Regions from separate parts of the Streptomyces sp. NPDC001231 genome, predicted to be linked through region 3. Evidence: riboswitches for the same ligand, from Rfam matches in the RefSeq annotation. Region 3 holds a riboswitch; each other region holds the start of a gene.
What was found. Region 3 has a riboswitch for cyclic di-AMP ahead of ACFY3J_RS18980 (transglycosylase family protein). Riboswitches for the same ligand answer to the same signal wherever they lie in the genome.
Positions count from the first base shown of each region.

Region 1: linked by a shared signal. The riboswitch ahead of ACFY3J_RS36995 (M23 family metallopeptidase) and the one ahead of ACFY3J_RS18980 (transglycosylase family protein) in region 3 are both predicted to bind cyclic di-AMP.
Region 2: linked by a shared signal. The riboswitch ahead of ACFY3J_RS14690 (C40 family peptidase) and the one ahead of ACFY3J_RS18980 (transglycosylase family protein) in region 3 are both predicted to bind cyclic di-AMP.

Region 1 covers NZ_JBIAXS010000050.1:16,841-23,805, reverse strand. Annotated here, with positions in the region: gene ACFY3J_RS37035 (hypothetical protein) at 1-4, shown strand, start outside; gene ACFY3J_RS37030 (hypothetical protein) at 329-964, opposite strand; gene ACFY3J_RS37025 (hypothetical protein) at 1,184-1,516, opposite strand; gene ACFY3J_RS37020 (hypothetical protein) at 1,513-1,833, opposite strand; gene ACFY3J_RS37015 (hypothetical protein) at 2,223-2,492, opposite strand; gene ACFY3J_RS37010 (hypothetical protein) at 2,475-2,978, shown strand; gene ACFY3J_RS37005 (dihydrofolate reductase family protein) at 3,102-4,232, shown strand; tRNA gene ACFY3J_RS37000 (tRNA-Met) at 4,332-4,405, shown strand; cyclic di-AMP (ydaO/yuaA leader) riboswitch at 4,635-4,791, shown strand; gene ACFY3J_RS36995 (M23 family metallopeptidase) at 4,803-5,858, shown strand; gene ACFY3J_RS36990 (aldo/keto reductase) at 5,975-6,919, shown strand; gene ACFY3J_RS36985 (PrsW family intramembrane metalloprotease) at 6,936-6,965, opposite strand, start outside.
Region 2 covers NZ_JBIAXS010000010.1:123,834-130,798, forward strand. Annotated here, with positions in the region: gene ACFY3J_RS14675 (ANTAR domain-containing protein) at 1-171, opposite strand, end outside; gene ACFY3J_RS14680 (ATP-dependent Clp protease proteolytic subunit) at 355-990, shown strand; partial or broken gene ACFY3J_RS14685 (hypothetical protein) at 998-1,305, shown strand; cyclic di-AMP (ydaO/yuaA leader) riboswitch at 1,645-1,858, shown strand; gene ACFY3J_RS14690 (C40 family peptidase) at 1,862-2,335, shown strand; gene ACFY3J_RS14695 (ATP-binding protein) at 2,394-2,849, opposite strand; gene ACFY3J_RS14700 (helix-turn-helix domain-containing protein) at 3,077-3,937, shown strand; gene ACFY3J_RS14705 (DUF397 domain-containing protein) at 3,972-4,202, shown strand; gene ACFY3J_RS14710 (8-amino-7-oxononanoate synthase) at 4,256-5,383, opposite strand; gene bioB (biotin synthase BioB) at 5,532-6,755, shown strand; gene ACFY3J_RS14720 (adenosylmethionine--8-amino-7-oxononanoate transaminase) at 6,748-6,965, shown strand, end outside.
Region 3 covers NZ_JBIAXS010000014.1:130,265-137,229, forward strand. Annotated here, with positions in the region: gene ACFY3J_RS18965 (nucleoside triphosphate pyrophosphohydrolase) at 103-1,092, shown strand; gene ACFY3J_RS18970 (cytochrome P450) at 1,209-2,462, shown strand; gene ACFY3J_RS18975 (transglycosylase family protein) at 2,685-3,725, shown strand; cyclic di-AMP (ydaO/yuaA leader) riboswitch at 3,907-4,074, shown strand; gene ACFY3J_RS18980 (transglycosylase family protein) at 4,079-4,816, shown strand; gene eno (phosphopyruvate hydratase) at 5,063-6,349, shown strand; gene ACFY3J_RS18990 (septum formation initiator family protein) at 6,495-6,965, shown strand, end outside.

The sequences.
Region 1 (6,965 bases), on a different contig from region 3:
ATGACCGCCCGGACCCGACCTCAGCAGCTCACGCTCGCCGCCGCCCGCGCGCAGGCCGCTACCAGCGCGCTGCGGACGGGCGGCGGGTACTGCGCCATGGTGCACCCCACCGGGCCGCCCGGATCGTGCACCCGCCACCCGGGGCACCCGGGCCACCATCGGGATTGGTACCAGCGGGAAACGCCGTTGGGCCCGTACCTGGATTGGACTGACGCCGAGTACGTGTGAGACTGCCCGCCCCTGCGCCGACGGGGCGGGCGCGGCAGGACACGAAGCGGCCCCGACTTTCGAGCCGGGGCCGCTTTCGCACATCGTGGCCGGAGCCTTCTCAGCTACCCGGTTCTCGCTGGCGCCACGCGCCGATTGCAGTGGTTCGGAGTTGCGCCTGCTCAGATTCGGGATGCCTGCCATCGGCACGAACAGTGTCCATGGCGATCAAGCGGAAGTTTCGTCTGGCACTGTTGGCAGCATCGTGGGCTCTGCGTAGCTCGTCTGCAAAGTCCCGTTCCTCGGGCTGCACACCAGCCTCGTCCTGGAGCCACGAAACGGCGATGTGGGTCATCTCCGCGAGCGCAGCGGCCAGGTCAGCTGCGGCTAGAGCTACTTCTTCCGGGCCCTCCAGAATGACTTGCTCGTAGGCAGTGCTGCTGGTCAGGTCAATACCTCTGAGACGCTCCAGGGCGACCTCGCGACGCGGTGGAGCGGAGGACATTGCATCGGACACCCACCACAGTGCTTCCAATCGCGCAGAGACTTCAGCTGCGTACGTGGCGTACGCCTGCCGACGAGGCTCCCGCAGCTGAGTTGCAAGATCAGCGCGTATCTGCCGTTCCGCCTGTCGCTCCTGTGCTGCCAGTTGCAACTTCGTCTGAGACCGGGCGAGGAACCCGGTTATGCCTGCTGCGACGGCACCCCCACACGCTCCGACTACCGCACCAAGAATTCCTGCCAGCGCTGCATCCATGTGCGCATTCTGGAGCCTCAACGTACCCAGCGTGCTTGCAAGTTCACGAGAGGTCGGTGGAACGGCTTTGGCTGGGAGTTGCTTTGGTGCGAGTGATCACGGCTCATTACGCTGGCCCGCGGATCGGGCAGGGTTGTGAGCCTGCCCGATAGTGCGCGATGTTGGGTCGTGGCTTTCGCATCTGGACGTACTGCATCTGTAGTGCTCGGCGCGGTGGCGTCACACCGTCTCGGCGTCCTCGGTACGACCGTCTACCGACTGGGTATGACCCGCGGCCGGGCGACTGTCCGACGGAGCTGCGCCGGGTGCGTCGAGGGGCCGCTGGCCTGCGTCATACCGGCGCACCATGCAGTGCGTGATGTCCGGCATCACGCCCTCGGGGATCCGCCCGGACTCCCACGTGTTCCGGTACGCGCCAGCCACGATGGACACCGCGGTGCGCACCGCGTCGGACAGCGTCATACCGGTGCGGAGCATCACCGCCAGGTCGTCATACAGGTGCGCGTCGACCTTCACGGACAGGGCCTTGCCCGGCTTCGGAGGGGTGCTCACCGGCCCTCACCGCCCCGAGTGCTGCGCTCGTGCTCGAGGAACGCGGCGACCGCGGCGAACTGCGCGTCGACGGAGCGGCGGACGGCCTCCCGCTTCGCAGCCTCGGCCTCCTCGGCGGGCAGCTTGCCGCGGAGGTAGTCGACGTTCCAGGCGATGTCTCGCGGGTCCTCGGCGAGCGCGGCCGTGGCGACGGTGCGGGCCTCGGCGGCGCGGTCGAGGATGCGACGGTCGTAGTCGGGGGTGTCGTAGGGGAGGGCGAGTGCGTCGAGGACGACCGCGAGCAAGTCGCGGACGGCGTCCGGGGTACGGTCCTGCATGGGTCTGAGCTCCTTGTACCGGAGGGGTTCGGATCAAGGCCCCGTTCGGCGTTGCAGTCGCCGCGGCGGGGCCGTCGTCGTGTCGGCGGCGCGGTGGTCACGTGGTCACGGGAGTGGTCACGGATGCGCCGTACTGAGCCGACACGGGCCGGTACGGGGTGGCGGAGCCCTAGCGTGCTGAGCTGGGGAAACAGAGCGCGTCGTCATCCGGCATCACCGGGCGACACGTCCTGACCCGTATTTTTAATCCATTGGTTGTGGGTTCGAGTCCCACAGGGCCTACGGCCGCAGGAGGAGGGCAGTCCCCTCCGACCTGCTCCGCAGCGCCCGGTTCGGCTTCGGTCGGTCCGGGCGCTGCGGCGTCTTCGCGGCCCGGGGCGCGGCGTGGGTCAGGCTGTGGGCCTTGGGGTTCTCCAGGTGGTCTGGAGGGCGGCGCCCACCTGGTCCCCCGTTCTGCGCCCGAGGGTGAGGGAGCCGTCGGATTCCAGGCGGGGGGCGTGGCCGAGCGGGGAGCCGTACTCGAAGCGGCAGTCGCTCAGGTGGAGCAGGCCGACGAGTTGTGCGCGCACCGCCTCCACCACCGCGTCGGGTGAGGTCGCCTCCCTGGCCGGCTGGGCCGCGTGGTCGCCGTCCTGGTGGCCGTGTTCGAGTCGGTGCACCGCACGTACCGGCGCATCGGCGCGGCCCCGCACCTCGGCGAAGTCCCCGCACGGCCGGAGCCGTGCCACAGGGTCGTCGTCGTTCCCGTCGGCGCCGTGAACCTGCTCACCAGCGAGGCCATCAGCGCCGCGCTGTCACTGGGTGACGAGGTCCGCGCCGTCAGCGTCGTGCACCCCGAGGACCGTGACGCCCCCTCCGCCGACGAGGTCCACGCCGCCTGGAACGCCTGGCGGCCCGGTGTCCCCCGCACCGTGCTGCACAGCCGCACCCGTTCCCTGCCCCGGCCCTTCGTCGACCATCTGCGCGCGCTGGCCGCCCAGGAGCGGCAGGACCGGATCGTGGTCCTCATCCCGGAGATGCACCTGCCCAGGCCCTGGCAGCGGCTTCTGCAGAACCAGCGTGGTGCCGTCCTGGACCGCGCCATCCGCCGCCACACCGATGCCGTCATCTGCCGCCTCCGGTTCCGCATCCACCTCGGTCACTGACCCTCACCGACCGGCGGCGGCCCACCCGCTTCGCGTGCGCGGCTCCGCCACGGTGGGGCCCCGCCCGCGATCGGCGGGGTCGGTCACACTGGAGCCAGTCCGCCGCCGAGAGAGAGGGCGTCGATGCCCCACCCGTACGTCCTGCTGTCCGCCGCCGTCTCGCTCGACGGCTACCTGGACGACACCGGTCCCGAGCGCCTGCTGCTCTCCAGCCCCGCCGACTTCGACCGGGTCGACGAGGTGCGGGCGTCGGCCGACGCGATCTTGATCGGGGCCGGCACCCTGCGGGCCGACAACCCGCGGCTGCTGGTGAACTCTCCGGCGCGGCGGGCCGCCCGCCGCGCCGCCGGGAAGCCGGAGTACCCGCTGAAGGTCGCGGTCAGCGCCTCCGGCGAGCTGGACCCCGGGGCGCCCTTCTGGCACACCGGCGGCGAGAAGGTCCTCTACACGACCGACGAGGGCGCGCTGCGGCTGCGGCGTACGGGCCTGGCCGCCGATGTCGTGCCGCTGGGCGCCGAACTCGGCTGGCCCCGGCTGCTCGAGCACCTGCACGACGTACGCGGGGTGCGCCGGCTCATGGTCGAGGGCGGCGGGACCGTCCACACACAACTGCTCCAGCAGCAGCTCGCGGACGAGGTGCAGCTCGTGCTCGCCCCTCTGTTCGTGGGGGACGCGGACGCGCCCCGGCTGTTCGGGCCCGGGACCTACCAGGGCGGGCGGCTGCGGCTGGTGGAGACGCGGACCATCGAGGACGTCGTCCTCGTGCGCTACGAGCCCACCGCCCCCGGCACCGCCGGCCGCGCCGTGCCCGCGGACCGGCACTGGCTCCGGCTCGCCTGCGAACTGGCGGCCCAGTGCCCGCCGTCCCGGACCGCGTTCAGCGTGGGCGCCGTGGTGGTCGCCGCCGACGGGACCGAACTCGCCCGCGGGTACTCGCGGGAGGGCGGCGACCCGGTCGTGCACGCGGAGGAGGCGGCGCTGGCCAAGGTCGACCCGGCGGATCCGCGGCTGCCGGACGCCACGGTGTACAGCAGCCTGGAGCCGTGCGCCCGCCGCGCCTCCCGGCCGCGTCCGTGCGCCCGGCTGATTCTGGACGCCGGGGTGCGACGGGTGGTGACGGCGTGGCGGGAGCCGGACACGTTCGTCGAGGGCGCCGACGGGACCGGGGTGCTGGCGGCCGGTGGCGCGGACGTCGTCGTGGTGCCGGAGTTCGAGGAGCGGGCCATGGAACCGAACCGCCATCTGCTCGGCTGAACGGGGCCCCGTCGCACGGCCGGGAACCGTGTGACGAATGGTGGAAGGTGAGGTGGGTGCGAGCAGCCTTCCGGATGGCATATACTGGTGTCACAACGACGCGGGGTGGAGCAGCTCGGTAGCTCGCTGGGCTCATAACCCAGAGGTCGCAGGTTCAAATCCTGTCCCCGCTACTGAAGGCTCAGGGCCGGAATCCGATCAATGGATTCCGGCCCTGAGTGTTTCACGGGCACGCGTCTCTCCTTGAGGCGCAGTCAACTCGCCCGGTTTTCGGTGGTCATGGACCGTAAGGTCGCGCCGGAAGGTTTAGTGATCAAGCCGAACGGCTTGGAATCCGAGCCCCGAGTCTATTAACGTTCGATAACGCAGCACGGTCGTCCCAGCCGTCACAAGAGGCGGCTCCGTGCACGCACGCCGAATCCCGCAAGGGAACCGGGGAACCACCAACTTGGGGTGAATCGAGCGTAACCGCCGTGTACTCACGGCTTGTTTACGCGCGTAGGAGACCTTCCCGCTCCGAACCCGTCAGCTAACCCGGTAGGCGAGACGGAAGGAAAGGAGTGCGCCTTCGTGGCGTCCAACCCGCCTGTCCCGGAAGCCCCGTTCGCGCCGAGCCGGCAGCACGGAGAGACCTTCGGCTACGACAGCCGCCGCGCCGACGAGGGCCCCTGGGAGGAGTGGAACCCCACCGCGGAGTCCATCCGTCCCGTGCGCGGTCGGCACCGCGTCGCCAAGCAGCGCGGCGGCGGACTCGCCCGCAGTTCCACCGTTCTCGGTGTCGGCGTCATCGCCGCGGTCGGCGCGGGCGGCATGGCGAGCGCCAACAGCGGCAAGCCGCCGGTGTCCATCTCGCTGCCCGACCTGCCCTCCGTGGGCTCCCTGTTCGAGGACTCCGACGCCGCCCCCGCGGGCTCGTCGACCGCGCTCAGTGGCGTCGGCCTGACCACCGCCGAGGCCGAGGACGGCACCTCGGACGCCGGCGAGGTGCTGCGCAACCGGATCATGGCGCAGGCCGAGCAGCAGCAGGTCCAGATCGAGGCCAAGGCCCAGGCTGATGCCGAGGCCGCCGTCGCCAAGAAGGCCGCCGAGGAGGCGGCGAAGGCGCGGGAGACGGCCGAGGCCAAGGCCGCCGCCGAGAAGAAGAAGGCGGAGGAGGAGGCCAAGCGGAAGGCCGAGGAGGCCGCGAGGAAGGCCGAGGAGGCCCGGCTGGCCGAGCTGGCCAGGCAGTACGCGCTGCCCACCTCCTCGTACACGCTCACCTCCACCTTCGGCCAGGCCGGTTCCATGTGGTCCTCCGGCTACCACACCGGCCTCGACTTCGCCGCGCCCACGGGCACCCTGCTCAAGGCGATCCACACCGGCACCATCACCGAGGCCGGCTGGGCCGGCTCCTACGGCTACCGCACGATCCTCACCCTCGAGGACGGCACCGAGCTGTGGTACTGCCACCAGTCGTCGATCAGCGTCAGCGTCGGCCAGAAGGTCAGCACGGGCGACGTGATCGGCCGCGTGGGCGCCACGGGCAACGTCACGGGGCCCCACCTCCACCTGGAGGTCCACCCGGGCGGCCAGTCCACCGGAATCGACCCGCTGGCGTGGCTGCGCGGCAAGGGCATCACCCCCTGACGGACATGGACCGGTCTCACCCCTGACGAGCCTGTGAGAGCGGTTTGCGCAACCTTTGCGGCCGGATGCGGCCCGGCCCGGAATGGGTCGCTCCGGCGCGGTTGTTGATGTTGGGCATGACTTCTCTACGCAAACTGGGTTCGTCCGATCTCGAGGTCTTCCCGCTCGCCCTCGGCGGCAACGTCTTCGGCTGGACCGCCGACCAGGAGCAGTCCTTCGCCGTCCTCGACGCCTACACGGCCGCCGGAGGCAACTTCGTCGACACCGCCGACTCCTACTCCGCGTGGGTGGAGGGCAACCAGGGCGGCGAGTCCGAGACGATCATCGGCAAGTGGATCAAGGAGCGCGGCAACCGCTCCGACGTCGTCATCGCCACCAAGGTCAGCCAGCACCCCGACTACCAGGGTCTGAGCGCCGCGAACATCAAGGCCGCGGCCGACGCCTCCCTCAGGCGCCTGGGCACGGACCACATCGACCTGTACTACACGCACTTCGACCAGCCGGAAGTCCCCGTCGAGGAGATCATCGGCGCGCTCGACGAGCTGGTCAGGGCGGGCAAGGTGCGGCACATCGCCGCCTCCAACATCTCCGCCGAGCGCCTCCAGGAGTCCCTGGACTTCTCCGACCGCGAGGGTCTGGCCCGCTACGTGGTGCTCCAGCCGCACTACAACCTGGTCTCGCGCGACACCTACGAGGGCGGGCTGGAGAACGTCGCCGAGCGGTCCGGCCTGGCCGCCGTTCCGTACTACGCGCTCGCCTCCGGCTTCCTGACCGGCAAGTACCGGCCCGGTACGACGGTGGACAGCGCGCGGGCGCAGGGCGCGGCCAAGCACCTCGAGACCGAGCGCGGCCGCGAGGTCCTCACGGCCCTGGACGAGGTCGCCCGGGCCCATGACGCCGAGGTCGCCACGGTGGCCCTGGCCTGGCTCGCCGCGCAGCCGACGGTGACCGCCCCGATCGCCTCGGCGCGGACGGTGGAACAGCTCCCGGCACTGCTCGGGGTCGCGGAGCTGCGGCTGACGGAGGAGGAGCTCGGGAAGCTGACGCGGGCGTCGGCGTAACTCCCGTCCCCGGCCGCTACGGCTGCGTCCGGTACGGGTTGTACGA
Region 2 (6,965 bases), on a different contig from region 3:
GATCCGCCCGAAGGTCACCACGGCGCCGATCGCCTGATCGATGACGGCATGCGAGGTCAGGGCCCGCTGGAGCTGATCGATCTCCTGGTGGAGCCGCTCGTGCTCCAGCACCAGATCTGCGGCGGAGAGCGGCGGGAGAGGGCGCCGCTCGGACATCGCGAAGAACACCATGGCCAGTCCCCTGGGTCGTCGAGCGCCCGTGCTTCCAGCTTCACCCCGCAGGACGCCGTGCACGACCCGGGACCGTTTCCGCGCCCGGCACGGGAGAGCCCTCCGCGACTTACGTACGTCCTGTACATTTTTCACAGAGACCGCTCCGACCGGAGCCGGCGCCGCCGCATCGAGGGGTGTGCCATGACGCGACCGTCCGCCCGCTGCGTCCTGCCCGAGTTCACCGAGATCACCAGCGCCGGCCGGCGATCCCTGGATCCGTACGCGAAACTGCTCGAGGAGCGGATCGTCCTCCTCGGCACACCGATCGACGACACCGCGGCGAACGACGTGATCGCACAGTTCCTCCACCTGGAGCACTGGACGCCCGACCGGGACATCTCGCTCTGCATCAACTCCCCCGGCGGCTCGTTCGGCGCGACGACGGCCGTCCACGACACGATGCGGTACGTGTGCTGCGACGTGGAGACGATCCGCCTGGGCCAGGCCGTCGCGTCCGCGGCGGTGCTGCCGGCCGCGGGCACCCCGGGCAAGCGGTACGCGCTGCCCGGCGCCCGCGTGGTCCTGCGGCAGCCGTCGCTGCCCGAGCCGGTCGAGGGCAAGGCGTCCGACCTGGCGATCCAGGCGGACGAGCTGACGCGGGTGCGCGCCCGCCTGGAGGAGCTGCCCGCGCGGAGCACCGGGCGGTCCGCGCGGCAGGTGCGGACCGACCTGGAGCGGGAGCAGGTGCTGGACGCACAAGAAGCCCTGAACTATGGACTGATTGACCGAATCGTCCCGAACCGCGGGGCCACGCGCACCGCGCCGGACGCGGGGTGAGCCGCCGATGCCACCACCCGAGCTGCCGCCCTTGCCGGCGCCGACCCGCGCCGAGGCGGAGCCGATCAACCGTTACCTGGAGGCGGCCGCCTGCTGGGCCGCGTCAACCCGGGACGACCCGGAGACACCTACCGGGCCCTGAGGGCCGCCCGGGCGCTCGTCGGCAGGGCGGCGGAGTTGCGCGACACCCTGGCGCTGACGCACCGGCGGGGCGAGACCGAGCTGCACGCGGACACTCCGGTCCGGGCCCTGCGGGTGCTGGACGGCGAGCGGCGCACGGCCCGCGTCACCCTGCCCCCCGACTGCGGAAGTTGACGTCATCCCCAGCCGCGGTCTCGGCGGGCAATGTGGCCCATCTGTCTGGACACGGGGTGAAATCGCCCCTAATGACCGACCGCCTTTCGGTGTAGGTTCAGCTCCCTTTTCGGGACCGCCGCAGTTGCGCAACGCGCCTCCCCGGATGGCGGAATGAGGTGTTCCGCTGCTGGTCCGGGGGTCGTCGCGGGAGGGGGAAGACGTTCGATCGCGAGGGTGTCCACCCGAACGGGCGCGTGGTGAGTAACAACACAAACACGCGGTTGCGTTGGGATTTTCGGACATCCGTAGGTGAAGATCCCTGTCTGACGACAAGCCCCCGCCACAACGGCGGGGCGGTCCGGGCGGACGCCGAGTCCTGCCGCCGCCCGGATGACCGGTCGACAGGAGTGGATCGGCAGGAGTGGAGGACCCAAGCACGACGGGTCGCCGGAACGGTCACGCCATGGCCGGTCCGAGCAGCCCTTGGGGTGAAGCCGCGGCAACGCGGCCGGGCAACTTCGCCAGCCCGAATCCGACAGGTCATCCTTCACAGGCGGCTGACGAAGGGTTGCGCATGACTGCGCTCAATCGTGTCCCGTCGCTGATGGCCCGGGCCGGCACGGCCTCGGCCCTGACCCTGGCCGCCGTGGGCGGCTCGATCGTGGTCCCGGGTGTGGCCTCCGAGGCCTCGGCCGTGACGACCGCGAACACGGCGCTGCGGATCGCAGCGTCCAAGCAGGGGTCGCCCTACCAGTGGGGCGCCACGGGGCCGCGGAGGTTCGACTGCTCCGGGCTCACGCTGTACTCGTTCAAGAGGGCGGGCAAGAAGCTGCCCCGCACGGCCGCACAGCAGTACAACAAGAGTCGGCACATCTCCGCGGGCAGTCGCCGAGCCGGGGACCTGGTGTTCTTCCACTCGGGCTCGAACGTCTACCACGTGGGCATCTACGCCGGCAAGGGCAAGATCTGGCACGCCCCGAAGACCGGGGACGTGGTGAAGCTCCAGAAGATCTGGACGAAGAGCGTCTGGTACGGCCGGGTGAGCTGACCCGGCCGCAGTGCGGTGCCGTGCGGTGACGGAGCTTCGACGTCGTCACCGCACGTTCCTACGGTTCCTGACCCGCGGCCGTCACCGGTCGGGCGGGAACCGTCCACGGCAGTTCGATGCAGACCGTCTTGCCGCCCTCCCGGGTCGGCCTCACGGTCAGTCTGCCACCGCACTCGGCGGTGAGCCACCGGATGATCACCATGCCCCGGCCGTTGTCCTGCTGGACGGCGGCCGGCAGGCGTTTCGGGAACCGGGGGTGGCTGTCGGTGACCCCGATACGCAGTCGTTCGTCACGCACGAGGACGAGGTCCACCGTGAAGGTGGGTGACTGCCCCAAAGTGTGCTGTACGGCGTTGGTGGCGAGTTCGGACACGATGAGCCGGACCGTCTCGGCGGTGTCCGTGGTCGGCGGCAGGCCCCACTCCGCGAGCGTGCCGGCCACATAGGCACGGGCCGCGCAGACCGAGGCGGGATCGCTCGGCAGAGTGACGGATGCTTCCAGATGGTCTGCCATGGCGACGTCGTCCCTTTCCCACGGGGCCGGAGTCCGACACTTGGCGGATGATTCGAGTACGGTCCCGCACTGGTGCTTCGCCGTCAGACTGCCATCACCTCTCCGGTCTCGGTGGCGATCCACCGAGATATGCATATATCTGTCGCTCGATGCGGTGAACTCTGCGACGACAGACCGTATCCGCAGCGGGTCGCATGGAGCGTTCAGAGGGAGCGAGGGAGTAGCCCATGCAGCACGGTCCCGAGGTGCGCCGCCGGAAGCTGGGCGCCGAACTGCGCGCGTTGCGCACCGGCGCGGGTCTCACCAGCGGTGAGGCGGCCCGCCTGGTCGGCTGGCACCAGTCGAAGGTCAGCCGGATCGAGACCGGCACCAGCGGGGTGAAACCGGCCGACGTGCGCTCGCTCCTGGACGCGTACGCGGTCCACGACGCCCAGCTGCGCGAGTTGCTCCTGGTGCTCGCGGGGCTGGACGACGGCGGCGACCGGCACCACTGGTGGCACGCCTATCGCGGAGTGCTGCCGCCGACCTACCGGGACTTCATCAGCCTGGAGTCGCAGGCGAGCGGGATGCGCACCCTGGAGACCTCGGTCGTCCCCGGACTGCTCCAGACGCCCGAGTACGCCCGCGCGGTCACCCGGGCCGCCGTGGACGGGCTCGACGAGGACCGGCTGGACGCGCTGGTGGAGGTGCGGCTGGCCCGCCAGGACGTGCTGCGCTCGCGGCCGCCGCTGGCGCTGGACGCGGTGCTGGACGAGGCGGTGCTGCGCCGGGAGGTGGGCGGGCCCGAGGTCATGAGGCGGCAGCTGGAGCGGCTGACGGAGGCGGCCCGGCTGCCCCAAGTACGACTCCAGGTGTTGCCGTTCGCCGCCGGCGCGCACATCGGCATCACCGGCCCTTTCGTTATCTTCTCATTTTCGAACGCTTCTGATCTGAACGTGGTGGTTCTCGACCACTTGACGAGTAGCCTCCACCTCGAGCGGAAAGAAGACCTAGAGGCCTACGCCGAGGCCTTCGACACCCTGCGGATCCACGCCCTCTCGCCCGAGGACTCGTTGGACTTCATCGCCGGGATACGCCAGACCCCCTGACGTCGCACAACCGCGTACCGCGTAAGGAGGCCCCATGTCCACTCCGCCTCGGCACGTACCTTCCAGTACCGATCTGCACGGCGTGCGCTGGCTGCGCAGCAGCTACAGCACGGGAGCCAACAACTGCGTCGAGACGAGCCGGCCCACCACGGGACCGTGGGCCGGGCTGCTCGCCGTGCGCGACTCCAAGGCCCCGGCCGGGCCCGCGCTGCTCTTCTCCCCCGCGAGCTGGGCGGTCTTCACGGCCGCGACACACCGCACCTGACGGGCAATCCGGTCATATCCACAGCCAGTGGCGCCCGGCCGTGTCACGCCGACTCATGGTCGTGTTCCACCGATCACCCGTACAGCACGTTCGATCTGCGCCCCGGAGAGGTCCGCGCGGGCGGTCAGCCTCAGTCGTGAGATGCCGTCGGGCACGGAAGGAGGACGGAAACAGCCCACGGCCAGCCCGGCCGCCCGGCAGTCGGCCGCCCATCGCACGGCCCGCTCCGGGGACGGCGCGCGCACCGAGACCACCGCGGCGTCCGGACGTACCGCCTCCAGGCCCGCGGCGGTCAGGCGTGCGTGGAGTTCGGCCGCCACCGCACGCGCGCGTGCCGCCCGATCCGGCTCGCGGCGCAGCAGTCGCAGCGCCGCGAGGGCGGCCCCCGCGGCCGCGGGCGCGAGACCGGTGTCGAAGATGAACGTCCGGGCCGCGTTGACCAGGTGGTCGATCACCCGCGCGGGCCCGAGGACGACTCCGCCCTGGCTGCCGAGCGACTTCGACAGCGTGGCCGTGACGACCACGTCGTCGGCGCCCGCCAGCCCGGCCGCGTGCGCGGCGCCGCGGCCGCCGGCGCCCAGGACGCCCAGCCCGTGGGCGTCGTCGACGACGAGACCGGCGCCGTGCTCCCGGCAGGCCGCGGCGAACTCCGCCAGCGGAGCCGCGTCGCCGTCGACCGAGAACACCGTGTCCGACACGAGCACCGCCGGGCCCTCGTGCGTGCCGAGCGCCTTGCGCACGGCGTCCGGGTCGGCGTGCGCGACGACCTGTGTCGTGCCCCGGGCCAGCCGGCAGCCGTCGATGAGCGAGGCGTGGTTGCCCGCGTCGGAGACGACGAGCGAGCCGTGCGGCGCAAGCGCGGTGACCGCGGCCAGGTTCGCGGCGTATCCCGAGGAGAAGACCAGCGCCGCCTCGAAGCCGCAGAATCCGGCCAGCTCGCGCTCCAGTTCGGCATGGAGTTCGGTGGTGCCGGTGACCAGCCGGGAGCCGGTGGAGCCGCCGCCCCAGGTACGCGCCGCGGCCGCGGCCCCCTCGGTCACCTCCGGATGGCGGGCCAGCCCCAGGTAGTCGTTGCCCGCGAGGTCGAGCAGCGGGGAGTCGGCGGGGCGGGGCCGCAGGGTCCGTACGAGTCCGGCCCGGCGGCGTGCGTCCGCCTGCTCCTCGATCCAGCCGAACGCCATGGGTCCTCCGGGGCATTTGTAGGCAGTGGACAGACCCTAGCGGCAGGGCCGGCCGCCCATGATGTGGCAATACCCACATGTCGATGGGCCGGTCGTTGTGCGGAGTCTCCTTGGCCGCGGACCGGGCCGTAGGACAGGATCAGCTCTCATGGACCTGCTGAACACGCTGGTGGACAAGGGGCTTCGGCGCGAGTCGCCGACCCGCGAGGAAGCTCTGGCCGTACTGGCCACCTCGGACGACGACCTGCTCGACGTGGTGGCCGCGGCAGGGAAGGTGCGCCGCCACTGGTTCGGCCGGCGGGTGAAACTCAACTATCTCGTCAACCTCAAGTCGGGCCTGTGCCCCGAGGACTGCTCCTACTGCTCCCAGCGGCTCGGCTCGAAGGCGGACATCCTCAAGTACACCTGGCTCAAGCCCGACGACGCCTCCAGGGCCGCCGCGGCGGGGCTGGCGGGCGGCGCGAAGCGGGTCTGCCTGGTGGCCAGCGGGCGCGGCCCGACCGACCGCGACGTGGACCGGGTCTCCGACACCATCAAGGCGATCAAGGAGCAGAACGAGGGCGTCGAGGTGTGCGCCTGCCTCGGACTGCTCTCCGACGGCCAGGCCGAACGGCTGCGCGAGGCCGGGGCCGACGCCTACAACCACAACCTCAACACCTCCGAGGCGACGTACGGCGACATCACCACCACCCACACCTATGCCGACCGGGTGGACACGGTGCACAAGGCGCACGCGGCCGGGCTGTCCGCCTGCTCCGGGCTCATCGCCGGGATGGGCGAGAGCGACGAGGACCTGGTCGACGTGGTCTTCTCGCTGCGCGACCTGGACCCGGACTCCGTTCCGGTGAACTTCCTGATCCCGTTCGAGGGCACACCGCTCGCCAAGGAGTGGAACCTGACCCCGCAGCGCTGCCTGCGGATCCTCGCGATGGTCCGGTTCGTCTGCCCCGACGTGGAGGTACGGATCGCGGGCGGCCGCGAGGTGCACCTGCGCACCATGCAGCCCCTCGCGCTGCACCTGGCCAACTCGATCTTCCTCGGCGACTACCTGACCAGCGAGGGCCAGGCGGGCAAGGCCGACCTGGAGATGATCGCGGACGCCGGGTTCGAGGTGGAGGGCGCCGACCAGGTGACGCTGCCCGAGCACCGGGTGGCGGCCGGGGGCGGATGCGGGTCCCACGACGGCACGGGGTGCGGGTCGCACCAGGGGGCGGGGTGCGGGTCGCACCAGGGTGGCGGGGTCTGCGGTTCCGCCGCGGCACCGGCGGAGGAAACGGCACCGGCCGCGACCGCGACCGGCAACGAGCCGCGTACGGATCTCGTCTCCGTACGCCGCCGGGGCGCCGGAACGGACCTCGCACCCAATGCCTGAACCGCACACCACGCCCGGCCCGAGCGTGCCCGAGCTGCTGGAGCTCGACCGGCGGCACGTGTGGCACCCGTACGGACCCATGCCCGGCCGCCACGAACCGCTCGTCGTGGAGTCGGCGAGCGGGGTACGGCTGCGGCTCGCGGACGGCTCGGGCGAACTGGTCGACGGCATGTCGTCGTGGTGGGCGGCGATCCACGGCTACAACCACCC
Region 3 (6,965 bases):
GACGGCCGGACCTGTGGACAACCGGACAACCGGGCCGGGGGGACGGCCCCCGGCCTGTGGACAACCAGGGGTGCCGTCGCGGGTGTGCGTTACGTTCGGACCGTGAACACCACCAGCACGACCACCTCCGCAGCGGCCTCGGGCCGGATCGTCCTGCTCACCACCAGTCACCGGGTCGCCCCCGGGCTGCTGTCCTGGCCCGCCTGGCAGGTGCTGCGGGCGGCCGACCGGGTGCTGTGCGCGGACGGTGCCCATCCGCAGCTGCCGTATCTGCGCGAGGCGGGCATAGCCGTGGACGAGGCGGCACCGAGCGCCGAGGAGCTGGTGGACGCGGGCGCCGGCGGCCGTACGGTCGTCGTCGTGGCCACCGGCGAGGGCGAACCCGCCCTGACCGACGGACTGGCCCGCCTGGCCGGCTCCGGCCGTGTGAACATGCCGGAGCTGGAGCTGCTGCCCGCCTCCTACGACCTGCCCGGCGCCCGCCTGCTCGACCTCGTCCAGGTCATGGACCGCATCCGCGCCGAGTGCCCCTGGTCGTCCCGGCAGACCCACAAGGGTCTGGCCAAGTACGGCATCGAGGAGGCGTACGAGCTGGTCGAGGCGATCGAGGACGGCGACCGCGAGGAGCTGCGCGAGGAACTGGGCGACGTCCTGCTCCAGGTGGTCTTCCACGCCCGTATCGCCGAGGAGGACCCCGAGGAGCCGTTCTCCATCGACGACGTGGCCGGCACCATCGTCGCCAAGCTGATCCACCGCCACCCGCATGTCTTCGGCGACGAGACCGCCACCACCCCGGAGGAGGTCAAGGAGCACTGGCTGCGCACCAAGGCGGAGGAGAAGCGGCGCACCTCCGTGACCGAGGGCGTCCCCCTCGGCCAGCCCGGCCTCGCCCTCGCCGCCAAGCTGGCCTCCCGGGTCCGCACGGCGGGTCTGGAGGTGCCCCTCCCGGCGAGGGAGGGCTTCGGATACGAGCTGCTGGCGCTGGCCGCCCGCGCCGAGGCGGAGGGCGTCGACCCGGAGGCGGCACTGCGTGCGGCGGCGCGCGCGTACCGGGACGCGATCGTGGAAACAGAAGGCGACCGAAGGCCCTGAGGCGCGCGGGCGGGGCGGCAGGGTGCCGGGGGCATCGCAGCCGGGGACGGGGAGTGCCATAGCGGCGGCAGGGGCGGAAGCCCTCGCACCGAACCTCCGACGCTAGGGTCAACCGTATGCACGACCAGCCACCCGCCCTGTTCACCTGGGAGTTCGCGAGCAACCCCTACCCGGCCTACGCCTGGCTCCGCGAGCACGCCCCCGTGCACAGGACCCGGCTGCCCAGCGGAGTGGAGGCCTGGCTGGTCACCCGGTACGCGGACGCCAGGCAGGCCCTGGCCGACCAGCGGCTGTCCAAGAACCCGGCGCACCACGCCGAGTCCGCGCACGCCAAGGGCAGGACCGGCATCCCCGGCGAGCGCAAGGCCGAGCTGATGACCCACCTGCTGAACATCGACCCGCCGGACCACACCCGGCTGCGCCGGCTGGTCAGCAAGGCGTTCACCCCGCGCCGCGTCGCCGAGTTCGCCCCACGTGTGCAGGAACTGGCCGACGGACTCATCGACGGGTTCGCCGAGCGTGGCACCGCCGACCTCATTCACGAGTTCGCCTTCCCGCTGCCCATCTACGCCATCTGCGACTTGCTCGGCGTCCCCCGCGAGGACCAGGACGACTTCCGGGACTGGGCGGGCATGATGATCCGCCACGGCAAGGGCCCGCGCGGCGGGGTCGCCCGCTCGGTGAAGAAGATGCGTGGCTATCTCGCGGACCTCATCCACCGCAAGCGCGAGGCGCTCCCGGCCGAGCCCGCCCCCGGCGAGGACCTCATCTCCGCGCTCATCCGCGCCTCCGACCACGGCGAGCACCTCACCGAGAACGAGGCCGCAGCCATGGCCTTCATCCTCCTGTTCGCCGGTTTCGAGACCACCGTCAACCTCATCGGCAACGGCACCTACGCCCTGCTCACCCACCCCGAACAGCGGGACCGGCTCCAGCGGTCCCTCGCCGAGGGGGACGGCGGCCTGCTGGAGACGGGAGTGGAGGAACTCCTGCGCTACGACGGGCCGGTGGAGCTGGCCACCTGGCGCTACGCCACCCGGCCGCTCACCATCGGCGGGCAGGACATCGCCGCAGGCGAGCCGGTCCTCGTCGTCCTCGCCGCCGCCGACCGGGACCCTGAGCGGTTCGCCGGCCCCGACGTCCTCGATCTCGGGCGGCGTGACAATCAACACCTCGGCTACGGACACGGCATCCACTACTGCCTCGGCGCACCGCTCGCCCGCCTGGAGGGCCAGACCGCGCTGGCCACCCTCCTCACCCGGCTCCCGGACCTGCAACTGGGCACGGATCCGGCCGACTTGCGCTGGCGCGGCGGGCTCATCATGCGCGGACTGCGGACGCTGCCGGTGCGGTTCACACCCGGTCGGTAAGTCGCGGGGAAGCCGGACAAGGCAGGAAAAGGCGCCTGCCGCCGCACCACGCCTACCCACTGACGGACACGAAGACGACAATGTTCAACGGTGTGATCTTCACGTGATCTGTGCGGCATGAACTTGTGACAAGCGATCGACAGCCGATACTTTCACCCATCAGCGTGGCGCCGAGTCTGCGGTCGCCACGCGGGTCACCGCTGTCGCACGAAAGGTCTCCGTATGCTCTCCGGGAACGGTCGTCACCGTCGGCCCCGTCAGGCTCCGGCCCTCCTCGTCGCAGCCGGAGTGACCGGATCCGCCATCGCCATCCCGCTGATCGGCGCCGGCGGCGCCAGCGCGGCCGACGGCAACGCGTGGGACAAGGTGGCCAAGTGCGAGAGTGGCGGCGCCTGGAGCGCCGACACCGGCAACGGCTACTACGGCGGCCTCCAGTTGACGCAGGACGACTGGGAGAAGTACGGCGGCCTCGACTACGCCTCGAGCGCCGACCAGGCCAGCCGGTCCCAGCAGATAGCCGTGGCCGAGAAGCTGCTCGCCGACAAGGGCCCCGGTGCCTGGCCGACGTGCGGGCTGCTCTCCGGGCTCAGCAAGAAGTCCGGGGCGGCGAAGGTCGACACCGGCGTGGGTGATTCGTCCGGAACCTCCAACTCCTCCGGAAAGTCCGTCACGGACGACCTCGGCCTGTCCGACTCGTCGCAGGAGTCGTCGAGTGACCCGTCCGGATCGTCGGACGTCGACCCCGGTTCGACCGATTCCTCCGGCTCGCCGGCCGCGTCCCCCACCACGTCCTCCCCTTCGCCGTCCTCGCCCGCCGAGAAGGGCAAGCCGGCCGAGTCCGACACGTCCTCCGATGTCGCGGCAGGCGGGTCCCAGTCGCCCGACGCCTCGCCCTCGATCACGCCGCAGCCGGGTGATACGGACAACTCGTGGCAGATCGGCGGCACTTCGGCCCTGGTCGACACCGGCGCGCTCGGCGGTGGGCGGCACCGCGGCGGCAGTGCCGTCGAGGATCCGGCCGACAGTCACGCGGCCGCCTCCTCCGGCCGTCACGCCTCCCGCGGCGGCTCCGCGCGCGCCGTCGTCGCCGACTCCTACACCGTCCGCGCCGGCGACTCGCTCGAGTCCATCGCCGACTCCCTTGACGTCCCGGGTGGATGGGACGCGCTGTATGCGGCGAACAGGGGGGCGATCGGGTCCGACCCGAATCACATCTCTGCCGGTCAGACCCTGAATGTCCCTACCGAAACGCCCCAAAAGTAGCGGAAGTTCACGTCACGCTTCGCACCGAATGTCCCATTCGGGGAAGTGTGGGATGAGTCTCAGAAGCCCTGATCGTCTTTGGAATTCGGCGGAGCGCGTGCCTACGGTCATGACCGCTCGTCACCGCGAGCCCCGGCTGCCGCAACGCCGAATCCTGCCAGCGGCCGCACGGGAACAGTCGTCGCGTCAAGCGCCGTGGGCAGGAGCGGGGGACCCAAGGTAAGTGCCGCGCCGGGCAGTTGACCGGAGCGGCTAGGGGTGGAGCCGTGCCTCGTGTACGAGGCACGGCCGGGCAACTCAACCGGCCCGAACCCGACAGCTCACCTCGCAGGCGTCGGTGAGGGGATCCATCCATGCTGTTCTCCAGCAAGGCCAAGCACCGTCGTACGTCCAGGACCACCCGTGTCATCGCGCTCGCCGGTGTCGCCGGTGCCGCGGTCGCCGCCCCGCTGATGGCGGTCGGCAACGCCTCCGCCGCCACCGCCTCCGAGTGGGACGCGGTCGCCCAGTGCGAGTCCGGCGGCAACTGGTCCATCAACACCGGCAACGGCTTCTACGGCGGCCTCCAGTTCACCAACTCCACCTGGGCCGGGTACGGCGGCACCGCCTACGCGTCGCGCGCCGACCTGGCCTCCAAGTCGCAGCAGATAGCCGTCGCCGAGAAGGTCCTCGCGGGCCAGGGCAAGGGCGCCTGGCCGGTCTGCGGCAAGGGCCTGTCCGGCGCCGCCTACACCGGCAGCGCCCCCTCGTCCTCGTCCTCGTCTTCGTCCTCGTCCTCGTCTTCGTCGTCGTCTTCCTCCTCGTCGTCGAGCGGCAGCTCCGCCAAGAGCACCACCACCCGCTCGACCGAGCAGCGGGCCGCCAGCCGCTCCGCGACGCGTCCCGCTCCGGGCAAGACCGTCACCACGCCCACCGGCAAGAAGGTCGAGAAGGGCGACGGCGAGTACAAGGTGCTCTCCGGCGACACCCTCAGCTCCATCGCCGCCGAGCACGGCGTCCAGGGCGGCTGGAAGAAGCTGTTCGAGCTGAACAAGGACATCGTCGACAACGCCGACCTCATCTACCCGGGCCAGCAGCTCCACCTGAAGTAAGGGCCCGTGCCGCCCTTCATGGGCCCCCGCCCCGGCGCGTTCCCCCCTACGCGCCGGGGCGGGTTTTTCGTCTCCCGGACGCCCGGCCGTTCCCGAACCTTCCCCTCCCCTTTGTTCCGAGCAGGAACAAAGGGTACCGTCACTCTGTCCACGAGGCGGTCGGTCGGCCGGTCGCCGCCCCGGGACGGTTAGGCTCTAGTCGCAAGGCTCACGCCCCGCACTTCCAGCGTCACATCCCAGAAGGAGATGCTCGTGCCGTCCATCGACGTCGTCGTAGCCCGGGAAATCCTGGACTCCCGAGGCAACCCCACGGTCGAGGTCGAGGTCGGCCTCGACGACGGCAGCACCGGTCGTGCCGCCGTCCCCTCCGGCGCCTCCACCGGTGCCTTCGAGGCCATCGAGCTCCGTGACGGCGACCCCAACCGCTACCAGGGCAAGGGCGTCGAGAAGGCCGTCCTCGCCGTGATCGAGCAGATCGGCCCGGAGCTCGTCGGTTACGACGCCACCGAGCAGCGCCTGATCGACCAGGCCATGTTCGACCTGGACGCCACCGACAACAAGGGCTCGCTGGGCGCCAACGCCATCCTCGGCGTCTCCCTCGCCGTCGCCCACGCCGCCTCCGAGGCCTCGGACCTCCCCCTCTTCCGCTACCTGGGCGGTCCGAACGCGCACCTGCTGCCGGTGCCGATGATGAACATCCTGAACGGCGGCTCGCACGCCGACTCCAACGTGGACATCCAGGAGTTCATGATCGCCCCGATCGGCGCGGAGTCCTTCTCCGAGGCCCTGCGCTGGGGCACCGAGGTCTACCACACGCTGAAGAAGGTCCTGAAGGGCAAGGGCCTGTCCACCGGCCTCGGCGACGAGGGCGGCTTCGCCCCGAACCTCGGCTCCAACCGCGAGGCCCTCGACCTCATCCTCGAGGCGATCAAGGAAGCCGGCTACGCCCCCGGCGAGCAGATCGCCCTCGCGCTCGACGTCGCCGCCTCCGAGTTCTACAAGGACGGCAAGTACGTCTTCGAGGGCAAGGAGCGCTCGGCGGCGGAGATGACCGAGTACTACGAGGAGCTGGTGGCCGCCTACCCGCTCGTCTCCATCGAGGACCCGCTGTTCGAGGACGACTGGGCCGGCTGGAAGGTCATCACCGACAAGCTCGGCGACAAGGTCCAGCTCGTCGGCGACGACCTGTTCGTCACCAACCCCGAGCGCCTCGCCCGCGGCATCGAGGACGGCGCCGCCAACGCGCTGCTCGTGAAGGTGAACCAGATCGGTTCTCTCACCGAGACCCTGGACGCCGTCGAGCTGGCCCAGCGCAGCGGCTTCAAGTGCATGATGTCCCACCGCTCCGGCGAGACCGAGGACGTCACGATCGCCGACCTGGCCGTCGCCACCAACTGCGGCCAGATCAAGACCGGCGCCCCGGCCCGCTCCGAGCGCGTCGCCAAGTACAACCAGCTGCTGCGCATCGAGGAGATCCTCGACGACGCCGCGGTGTACGCCGGCCGCTCGGCCTTCCCGCGCTTCAAGGGCTGAGCCGCTTCGAGGGCCGAGCCGCCCCGGAGGCTGAGCCGCGAAGCGTAAGGCTTCGCCAGTCGCACGTACGTCCCCGTACCCGGTCCCGTACCGTGTCCGGGGACGTACGCACGTGTGTGCACGGGCACGAACGGGAGGCGGGACGATGGCCGTCAAGGACCGGGACCGGTTCTCCACCACGACCAGGCTCAGGCTGCTCGGTGAGCAGACGGCGGCCCGTGTCTACCGTTCGCAGACCCGCCGCCAGGCCCGCCGTTCCCGTCTCACCGGCCGCGCGGCGCTGCTCGTGCTGGTGCTCTGCTCGATGGTGGTCGCCCTGGCCTACCCGATGCGGCAGTACGTCACCCAGCGCGCCGACATCGCCGACCTGCAACGGCAGAAGCGGCAGGCCCAGCAGCGGGTGGAACAACTGCGCGACCTCAAGGCACGCTGGCAGGACGACGCCTATGCCGAGCAGCAGATCCGGCGGCGGCTGCACTACGTGAAGCCCGGGGAGACCGGCTACGTCGTGGTCGACCCGGGCCCGGCCGAGCGGTCCCGCGCCGAGCGGGGGACGGCCCGCCGCCCCTGGTACGCCAACGTCTGGGACGGGGTCGACAAGTCCGACGCCTCCGAC